Regions from separate parts of the Lacrimispora sanguinis genome, predicted to be linked through region 2. Evidence: riboswitches for the same ligand, from Rfam matches in the RefSeq annotation. Region 2 holds a riboswitch; each other region holds the start of a gene.
What was found. Region 2 has a riboswitch for thiamine pyrophosphate ahead of thiC (phosphomethylpyrimidine synthase ThiC). Riboswitches for the same ligand answer to the same signal wherever they lie in the genome.
Positions count from the first base shown of each region.

Region 1: linked by a shared signal. The riboswitch ahead of thiT (energy-coupled thiamine transporter ThiT) and the one ahead of thiC (phosphomethylpyrimidine synthase ThiC) in region 2 are both predicted to bind thiamine pyrophosphate.
Region 3: linked by a shared signal. The riboswitch ahead of ACHZES_RS09775 (thiamine-binding protein) and the one ahead of thiC (phosphomethylpyrimidine synthase ThiC) in region 2 are both predicted to bind thiamine pyrophosphate.

Region 1 is NZ_CP173277.1:4,270,186-4,273,538, reverse strand. Features, by position in the region: gene ACHZES_RS19840 (response regulator transcription factor) at 1-33, opposite strand, end outside; gene ACHZES_RS19835 (helix-hairpin-helix domain-containing protein) at 55-729, opposite strand; gene ACHZES_RS19830 (DMT family transporter) at 832-1,257, opposite strand; TPP riboswitch at 1,463-1,561, shown strand; gene thiT (energy-coupled thiamine transporter ThiT) at 1,588-2,259, shown strand; gene ACHZES_RS19820 (bifunctional 5,10-methylenetetrahydrofolate dehydrogenase/5,10-methenyltetrahydrofolate cyclohydrolase) at 2,389-3,225, opposite strand; gene ACHZES_RS19815 (cyclodeaminase/cyclohydrolase family protein) at 3,246-3,353, opposite strand, start outside.
Region 2 is NZ_CP173277.1:3,927,376-3,930,728, forward strand. Features, by position in the region: gene thiM (hydroxyethylthiazole kinase) at 1-289, opposite strand, end outside; gene thiW (energy coupling factor transporter S component ThiW) at 305-859, opposite strand; gene thiC (phosphomethylpyrimidine synthase ThiC) at 942-2,249, opposite strand; TPP riboswitch at 2,351-2,457, opposite strand; gene trpA (tryptophan synthase subunit alpha) at 2,509-3,282, opposite strand; gene trpB (tryptophan synthase subunit beta) at 3,275-3,353, opposite strand, start outside.
Region 3 is NZ_CP173277.1:2,091,703-2,095,055, forward strand. Features, by position in the region: gene ACHZES_RS09770 (ABC transporter permease) at 3-764, opposite strand; gene ACHZES_RS09775 (thiamine-binding protein) at 733-1,029, opposite strand; TPP riboswitch at 1,093-1,205, opposite strand; gene ACHZES_RS09780 (transcriptional repressor) at 1,291-1,782, opposite strand; gene ACHZES_RS09785 (FeoB-associated Cys-rich membrane protein) at 1,822-1,959, opposite strand; gene feoB (ferrous iron transport protein B) at 2,018-3,353, opposite strand, start outside.

The DNA.
Region 1 (3,353 bases), 340 kb from region 2:
TTTTTCATCATCAACTACTAAAACGCTTGCCATACTACACCTCTATCCTCTATTTCAAACCGTTATATCATCTTTTATTTTCTGAAACGCCGCATCTTTGATGCCGGATATCTTCATAATATCCTCGATCTTCTGAAATCCGCCTTGGCTCTCCCGATACTTAAGGATATCAGCTGCCTTAGCTTCTCCGACTCCCCGCAGGGTCATCAGTTCCTCTTTGGTGGCTGTATTTAAATTCACCTTGGTTTTTTGTACGTTGGATGAAGCCTCTGCCTGTAGGGATATCTCTCCCCTGGCCTTCGCCGCTTCCACCTCTTCCTTGCCAGGGACCACGATCTTCATGCCGTCCTTGACCTGCTCCGCCATATTTAAATATTCTGCCGCAGCCTGGTCTGTGACTCCGCCTGCTTTCTCGATTGCCTGAAAAACCCGGCTTCCTTCTTTAAGCTCATAAACACCGGGAGAAATAACTTCTCCGCAGATATGTACATAGAAAGGCAGGGCCGTTTCCTCTCCTGCACTTCCTAAACTGTCCTCTTCTGCCGTTAAAGCCGCCGGGCCATCACCTGCTCCAATTCCGGTAACCGTTTCCCTGGAAGATAAAGCTGATTCCTCTGACAGAGAAATCCCTGGCCTGCGAACCTCCTGGCTTCTGCTCAAGCCGTAACAAACACCCGCCCCTAAGACACACAGGGCGATAAGGATGATTTTAACTTTCTTGTAATCCATGATATCCCTCCTCTTACAAAAATCTCCAAAAAAGGATACCATCTTCAGCCTATGTTACTATTCTACCTAAAGAAATAAGTAAATACAAGCACTATTTCCAAATTAATTAAATATCATGATTCCGATAATGGCAACAACCGCGCCGATCAGCTTCTTCCATTCAAATCCTACCTTTTCTACTCCGAACAAGCCAAACAACTCGATGGCGTAGGCAACAATGATCTGGGAAATTACAATAATCAGAGCCGCTTTGGCCGGCCCCAGGGTTCCCATACTCCTAACTACGGTATAGGTAATGAATGCACCCAAAACTCCGCCAATCAATAAGTACTTTGGCTGTACGTCAAATAGACCGGTAATGTTCTCCCTGCCGGAAAAATACCACAGAATGAGGCAGGTCAAAAATGCAGTCAGCTGTACCCAGCCTGTAGAAACCCACATGCTGGTCTGCTTTGTCACTCCCGTGTTAAAAACTCCCTGTATGCTCATAAGCGCTCCGGATATAAGAGCAATAATAAAGCCTGTCATGAAAACAACCTCCGTATCTCCAATTTGTTAATAATAAATCAAGCGGACCTTATTTCAACTTTACTGCTTTTACTAGGTTGTGCTTAATTTGCATTTTTATACTGAATTTACAATTTGGTTATGGATCAGACATGCAAAAACATGACTTGATAAGGCTTGACAAGCCTGTGTATTTGCGCTATACTCACAGCAAAATTGTATAAATTACACACGCTAGGGGAGCCATTGGCTGAGATTGGTAGAAACCAAACCCTCACTACTTGAACCGGATAATGCCGGCGTAAGGAAGCAATAGTAGTCCCCTCCTGCGCACACAAAGGAGGATTTTTTATGTCATTTTTTCTAACTTACTCTGCGGAAAGTGAAGAGTATTTATTAAAGCCGGCAGGATACTTGCTGGTGATTGTTCTATTTGCTGCAATCTTTTTTGCCCTGCATCTTCTTGGCAGATCGTCTTCTAAATCTCAAAAGCTGCAGACCCGCCAGCTGGTTTACTGCGCAGGCGCGATGGCGCTTGCAACGGTAACTTCCTTTATCAAAGTAGCTTCCCTTCCTTTTGGCGGTTCCGTCACTCTGTTTTCCATGATGTTCATCTGCCTCATCGGTTATGTTTACGGTGTAAAGGCCGGGATCACGACCGGTGTAGCCTACGGAATTTTACAGTTTATCACGAATCCCTATATATTCGCTCCGATCCAGGTTCTTCTTGACTATCCCTTGGCATTCGGTGCTTTGGGGCTTTCCGGTCTGTTCAGTAATAAAAAGCACGGTCTTGTAGCCGGATATATTGTGGGCGTTACGGGTCGGTACTTATTCCATGTTATCTCCGGTTATATATTCTTTGCATCCTATACACCGGAGGGCATACCCCCATTGGTTTATACTCTGGGTTATAATGCCACTTATATCCTGCCAGAGTTGGTATTAACCGTATTAGTCCTGTATTTCCCACCAGTACTGGGAGCTATCGGACAGGTGAAGCGGCAGGCTTTAAACGGATAAATGAACAGAGGCCATTGAGCCTCTGTTTTCTTGTTTTACGCAAAAAAAGTAAACTGTAACCTTAATAGCTCACAACACATTTTCTGTGTCTTCACTTTAGGTTACAGTCTACCCACGAACTTTCCTATTTTATTTTTTGAGTGCTGCCATTACCAAATGCCTAGCCAGCACAGCCGTTGTTACCGCTCCTACTCCTCCCGGTACTGGAGTTGCCATGGAGGCGGTTCCTTCTAAGGAGTCAAAATCCACATCTCCGCAAAGTTTTCCGTCTTCGTCCACATTGATTCCTACATCAACCACAATGGCATCCGTTCCTACAAAAGATGCATCCACCATCCTTGCACGTCCGGCAGCAGCCACAAGGATCTGAGCATTTTTACAGGTTTCCTTTAAATCTTCTGTACGAGTGTGACAGATGGTAACCGTAGCGTTCTCTTTCAGCATCAGCATGGATAAAGGACGGCCAACTACCATGCTTCTGCCCACAATGGCTACTCTTTTGCCTGTCAGGGAAATATCATTGGCTTTCAGAACTTCCACCACCGCTTCCGCTGTGCAGGGTGCAAATCCGGTATCGTCCCCGGCAAATACCCTGGCAATATTTTCTGGTGATATGCCATCCAAATCTTTTCCCGGGTCAATCATATGCTCAATATCCTTTTCCTTTATCTGCTTTGGCAGGGGACGAAGAAGAAGGATGCCATCGATATCCGGGTTTTCATTGATTTTTGCAAATTCTTCCTTAAATGCTTCATCAGTGATGTCCTGAGGAAATGCAAAGCTTTCTCCCATCAGGCCGAAGCTTTCCATCTTCTTTAAAGCTCCCCGCTCGTAGGATAAGTCATCTGGCCGTTCTCCTACCCGCACAATGGCAAGCTTTGGAGTTTTTCCCTTTAAACCAGTCAAAAGTGTTTCTACCTGTTCCTTGATTTTTGCAGATACGGCTGCACCCTTTAAGGTTATCACGTCTGTTTTCCTCCTCCTTATTATGCCTTTAATGCAGCTTCCACCTTCGCATAGATGGCATCTGCCTTTCTGATTCCTTCTTCTGCCAGATGATCCGCCTGAACCAGAAGCTCTCCGGCCTTTTCCCG
Region 2 (3,353 bases):
CCACCGGGTCAAAGATGACAGGGAGGTTGCGCCGGTTTGCTTCCAGCCCGGCTTTTATCATAGCGGATTTGGTCGTTTCTTTCGGAGTTCCAATGTTCAAAAGAAGGCAGTGGGATAAGGCGGTTATCTCCGAAACCTCTTCCGGCTGGTCTGCCATAATGGGAGAACCACCGCAGGCTAAAATGATATTTGCCACGTCTCCGGCCGTAACATAATTGGTGATACAGTGGATAACGGGCCGTTTTTCCCTGACCAATCCTGTCAGGGAATCATTGATCTTTATGCTCATATCCGGCGTCCCCCCCTATTCATTGATGAGCTGCTCAAAATAGGAAAAAAGCCCAAGGCGGCGCAGAATTGCCAGTAAAATTGCAGCCATAATGGTTCCAGCCAGAGTGCTCATGAAAAATGGAGCAACAAAGAAGAACACAGCTACCTCTTTTCCCATGAGAACGGCGGCCACTGGATAGCAGAGCAGTCCTCCGATCAGCCCGGTTCCGACCACTTCTCCAAGATAGGCGGGCAAAAGCTTCCTGGTTCTTTGATACAGATAAGCTCCAAGAAATGCGCCAGCCATGCTTCCCGGAAAGGCAAGCAGGCTCCCGGTTCCCATGAGATTTCGTATGAGAGAAGTACAAAACGCCATGGAAACACCATAGACAGGTCCTAAGAACACCCCGGCTATAACATTAGCCAGATGCTGTATCGGAAAGCATTTGGAAGATCCCACCGGGATGGAAAAACCTGAGAGTGCCACGGTAAGGGCTGTCAGCATTCCGCTGATCACCAGCTTTTTCACCCGTACTCTTGAACCAGCAGAAGATTTGCTATAAGTTGTTTGTGATATTTGATCTTTCATGAAAGTTCCTCCTATCTATGTAATTCCAACCTGACAAGCAGGGTTGCAGATTGCAAATATCTGATTGACTTTCCACAAAATATCATTCATCAAATATATCAACGATCTCTCCGTCTAGGATCCGGTTCATATTTTTCATGGCGCAGAAATTGCCGCACATGGAGCAGGTATCTTCTTTTTCCGGTTTTGATGCGGCACGGTAGCGTCTGGCCTTTTCCGGATCAATGGCAAGCTGAAACATGGTTTCCCAATCCAGCCGTTTTCTGGCATCGCTCATCTTATGATCCCATTCCTTAGCACCTTGGATGCCTTTTGCAATATCCGCTGCATGGGCTGCAATCCGGGCCGCAATGATACCTTCCTTCACATCTGCTTCATCCGGCAGTCTTAAATGCTCCGCAGGAGTTACATAGCAGAGAAACGCTGCTCCGGCAGCAGCGGCCACTGCTCCGCCGATTGCTGCGGTAATATGGTCATATCCGGGCGCAATATCAGTGACAAGAGGCCCGAGGACATAAAAAGGGGCTCCCTTGCAGATTGTCTGCTGTATTTTCATATTGGCTGCAATCTGATCCAGGGGCATGTGGCCGGGGCCTTCAATAATGATCTGTACATCCTTCTCCCAGGCCCTTCTTGTCAGTTCCCCAAGAGTCACCAGCTCCTCCACCTGGGAAATATCCGACGCATCTTCAATACACCCTGGACGGCAGGCATCTCCAAGGCTTAAGGTCACGTCATGCTTCTGGCAGATTTCCAGTATGCGGTCATAGTGCTCATAAAAGGGGTTCTCCTCCCCGGTCATTTCCATCCAGGCAAAGATGATGGACCCGCCTCTTGAAACAATGTTAGTCAGCCTTTTTGCTTCCTTGAATCTTTTGGCAGTCTGCTTGTTGATCCCAACGTGAATGGTCATGAAGTCCACCCCGTCTTCCGCATGCATCTCCACGATCTTTATCCATTCCTCGGCGGTGATTTCCCGAAGGGGTTTGTGATAATAAACCACAGCATCGTAGATCGGAACCGTACCAATCATAGCCGGACATTCTCCTGTCAGCTTCTTGCGGAATTTCCGGGTATCTCCAAAGGAGCTTAAATCCATAATGGACTCTGCCCCCATGAGAACTGCGTCCTTTACTTTCAAAAGCTCCATATCCAGATCATTCAAATCCCTGGACGTACCCAGATTCACATTGATCTTTGTTCTCAGCATGGAGCCGATCCCGCTGGGCTTTAAGCAGCTGTGGTTTTTATTAGCCGGAATGGCGACTTTTCCTTCCGCTACCAGTTCCCGCAGCTTTTCCGGCTCCCATTGTTCGTGTTCAGCAACTGCCATCAGTTCCTTTGTCAGAATGCCTTTTCTTGCGGCATCCATTTGTGTGGTGTAATTCATGTTTATTCCTCCTTTTTTCTCGCAAACGGAGGGATTGTAAGGGCTTTTGGTAAAGAACAAGAAAAAGAGCCCATACCAACAGGTATAGGCTCGGAAATATGCAATCATCCCATATGAATCCCTACGTTGGCATTACCCAAATCAGGTTATAAAGGTCGAAGTTGATTACTTCCTCTCAGCCCGCCTACGAGCTCCCTCTTGTGGCACTAGTGTAGCATTCCCCCTCCTCCTTGTCAAGGAAAACATCCCTTACCGGCAATCAGCCGGATATGGCGGACTTCATTTCCCTTACGTAGTCGCAGACAGGCTCAACACAGTCTTTTCCATACTTTGCGGCAATTTTTACAATGGCGCTGCCCACAATGACGCCGTCCGCATGCCTACTCATCTCCCTGGCCTGCTCTTTGGTGGAGATCCCAAAGCCGATGGCGCAGGGAATATCTTTTGCCTCCTTTACGAAGGAAATCATTTCGCCAATGTCGGTATTGATTTCTGATCTCACTCCTGTCACGCCCATGGAGGAAACGCAGTAAATAAATCCTTCCGATCCAGATGCAATGGTCCGTATCCGCTCCCTGGAAGTGGGTGCGATGAGGGAAATCAGTTCGATCCCGTACTTCCTGCAGTAGGGCAGCAGTTCCTCCCTTTCCTCAAAGGGCATATCCGGTACGATCAGGGCGTCAATGCCGCAGTCCGCCGCATTTTTTAAGAAACGTTCGCTGCCATATACGAAAACCGGATTGATATAAGTCATAAAAGCCAACGGAACATCGGTTTTTTTGCGTATCCGTTTTACGGTCTCGAAAAGCTTATCCGTGGTAGTTCCTGACGCCAGAGCCCGCATATCGGCTTCCTGGATTACGATGCCTTCTGCAATCGGGTCAGAAAAAGGGATTCCGAGCTCGATTAAATCCGCTCCGGCCTCGGCCATAGCAGGAACCAGCTCTTCGGTGGTGGCAAGGTCAGGATCCCCTGCTGTAATAAATGGAATGAATGCCTTCCCCTTAGAAAATACTTCGCTAATTCTACTCATAGATTTCAACCCCCTTGTAACGGGCAATGGCTGCCACATCCTTGTCACCACGCCCTGATAGATTAATAACA
Region 3 (3,353 bases), 1.8 Mb from region 2:
TATCACTGTTTATCCCATGGCATGCATTTCTTAGAAAGCATGTCCACGCCTTTCATAAGAAGAAGACTGATGGCCGATATGAGAAAAATGACCGCAAACATCTTATCAAAGGAGAACGATTTTTTCACCCGGGTCATGTAGACTCCCAGCCCGCCAAAGCCTCCCAGCCATTCGGAGATGACTGCCCCGACCACGGCATAGGAAACTGAGATCCGAAGGCTTGCAAAAAACTGCCCCATAGCTCCGGGAAGCTTAATATAGCGAAATATTTTTACTCTTCCTGCTCCCATGGATTTTAAAAGGTTCACGGCATCCGGATTCACTGACTTAAAACCGGTAAGCATGCCCACGGTAATGGGAAAAAAGGTAGTCAATACGATGAGGATTACCTTAGGAGCCATTCCGTAGCCAAACCACAATACCAAAAGAGGGGCAATGGCTACTGTGGGAACGGTTTGTGTCAGAACCACAAGGGGATAAAAAGCTCGGTAAAGGCCTTCAAAATGATCCATGATCACAGCGATCACAAAACCAGTTGCCACCCCCAGGAAAAGCCCGGTAAACGCCTCGGCGAGAGTGACTCCCGCATTGACTGCCAGTACTGGGAATTCCGTTACAAATGCCCTTCCCACACTGATGGGTGAGGGGAGCAGAAAGCGGTCCACAAGACCGAAAGAACTGATCCCCTGCCACAAGACCAAAAGTCCAAAAACCGCAGAGCAGGACCAAAGCTTACTTGTGATGCTTTGTGACTTTCTTTTCAATGGTAAGTACCTCCCCTTCCGGCCGGTAGGTGACTTTGATATAAGCGGCTACAGAAGGAGCACCTGCCCTTATGGCAATGTGCTGACATTCCTTAACAATGTCCATGAGTTCATCATAATCCCCTTCAATGGCGGTTTCAAAAGGCCCTACATAATAGTTCAGACCGGTACTCTTAATATAATCAATCACCTGGTCAACGATACGGATCAATTCCTCATCATTCTTTGCCTCCGGCAATGTTTGGATCGCTACGCTTGCATTCATATCTTTTCTCTCCTTTTATCATTAATAGAAATCAAAAACCCGCCCGGATATCCGGGCGGGTGAACAGGCTTAGCCTGAAAGCTTCCTACGCTGGCATTATCCAGATCAGGTTACAGGGTTTAAAGCAATACTGCCTTATCTCAGCCGGACTTTCTCCAGCACCCCTTTTCAATTTTCATTGCAAGTATACAACGGTATGGTCAGAAAGTCAAGCAACCTTCTGACGGAGCCGGTAAGCCGGCTCCAATGGTTTCATGCATATCAGACACAGTCAGCGTTTTCGCATTCACAGGGTTTTACGATAATGGAGGATATCTTCTGCCCATCTAGGTATCCGCAGGCGGCAAGTCCGGCCTGAACCACTGAGTTCCAGTTCTTTGCAGAAAGCTGATAGGTGGTCTCATCATCTAAGACCACAGTACATGCCTCCTCCATAGGGCAAGTCTCCGAATAAACGACTTTATACATGTTCTTTCGGCTAATGGCTCCGATCTCCTCCAGGATATTGACCATCCGGTAAACGGTCGCAGCGCCGATGGTCTCGTCAACGCCTGATGCCTTATAATAAATCTCCTTGCAGCTGGAGCATTCATGCTCCAATATGATATCTAACAGCGTACTGCGCTGCTTCGTGATTCTGCAGCCCTTTTCCTTCAGCTTTTCAATGATCAGTTCTTTCTGCATCTTAGTCCTGTGATAGCTTCTGGAATCAGGCGTTTTTCTTTTCTCAATAATATTCGTTCGTTTCTCCATTTGCGCGCCTCCGCTTATTTCTTCCAGCTGCCGCCTCAATTAATGGCAATGGCCTCCGCAATGTTTACAATCTCCGCCGCACTGAATGGATTTTCCGCTCTTTTTGTCATTGATCATGCTTCTTACTGCCAATGACACCAACCCGGCAACAACGATAAAAACAACAAGTGTTCCCATAAAGTACCTCCTTATATTTTGAGCCTGCAGATAAGGTGCAGGCTCTCATGGGGCAAGCCTACTTAGCTCCTGCCACGCTGTTTAAATGAATTTTTGTTACTTTTTCTTCCTTTGACGGTCTTATGAGCAGGTAGATGAATCCTGCAATCAGCGCAAAGGCAACGACTGTAAAGATCCCAAAAGCACCTGTAGAAATAAGAGTGCCGATCTGATAAACACAGAGAGATACTACATAAGCCAGAAGGGTCTGATATCCGATCGCAATCCAGAACCATTTTGCATTATTCATCTCTCTCTTAATGGCGCCCATAGCCGCAACACAGGGAGCGCAGAGAAGGTTGAATACCAGGAAGGAGTAAGCGGCAACAGCTGTCATGCTTCCTGCAAGAGTGCCCCAGATTTCCGATCCGTCTTCCGCCACTTCCGCAAAACCGTAAAGAATACCAAAGGTTCCTACTACGTTTTCCTTGGCAATCAGTCCGGTAATAGCAGCTACTGTTGATCTCCAGTTCCCCCAGCCCAGAGGTGTAAAGATCCAGCTGATCGCGCTTCCGATTACCGCCAGGATGCTGTGATCAAGCTCTACCGCATCCAGCATCCGGAACTCTCCGTCTACCCAGCCAAAGAAGGAAGTAAACCATACGAATATGGTGGAAACTAAAATGATGGTTCCTGCTTTTTTTATAAAGGACCAGCCGCGCTCCCACATACTGCGGAGAACATTTTCAACTGTCGGCATATGGTACGCCGGAAGCTCCATAACGAAAGGAGCCGGGTCCCCTGAGAATAATTTAGTCTTCTTTAAGATGATTCCGGAACAAATGATAGCGGCAATACCCACAAAATAAGCGCTTGGGGCTACCCAGGCCGCGCCGCCGAATAAAGCACCTGCAATCAGGGCAATAATGGGAAGCTTGGCTCCGCAAGGGATAAACGTGGTGGTCATAATTGTCATTTTACGGTCCCTGTCATTTTCAATGGTACGGGAGGCCATGATACCGGGAACGCCGCAGCCGCTTCCTATCAACATGGGAATAAAGGATTTTCCGGAAAGACCAAATTTGCGGAAAATACGATCCATAATAAATGCAACTCTTGCCATATATCCGCAGCTCTCTAAAAATGCCAGGAAGATGAAAAGAACAAGCATCTGAGGTACGAATCCAAGAACAGCGCCAACTCCGGCTACGATTCCGTCAAGAATCAGACCCTGGAGCCAATCCGCACAGCCTACGGCCGTTAAAATGCCTTCTACAACAACCGGTATACCAGGAACGTCTAAGCCAAAGAAGGTAAAGCCCTCTCCGAATAAGCTGTCATTGGTCCAGTCAGTCGCCCAGGTTCCAACCGTTGTAACAGAAACATAATAGACAATGAACATCGCTGCTGCAAAG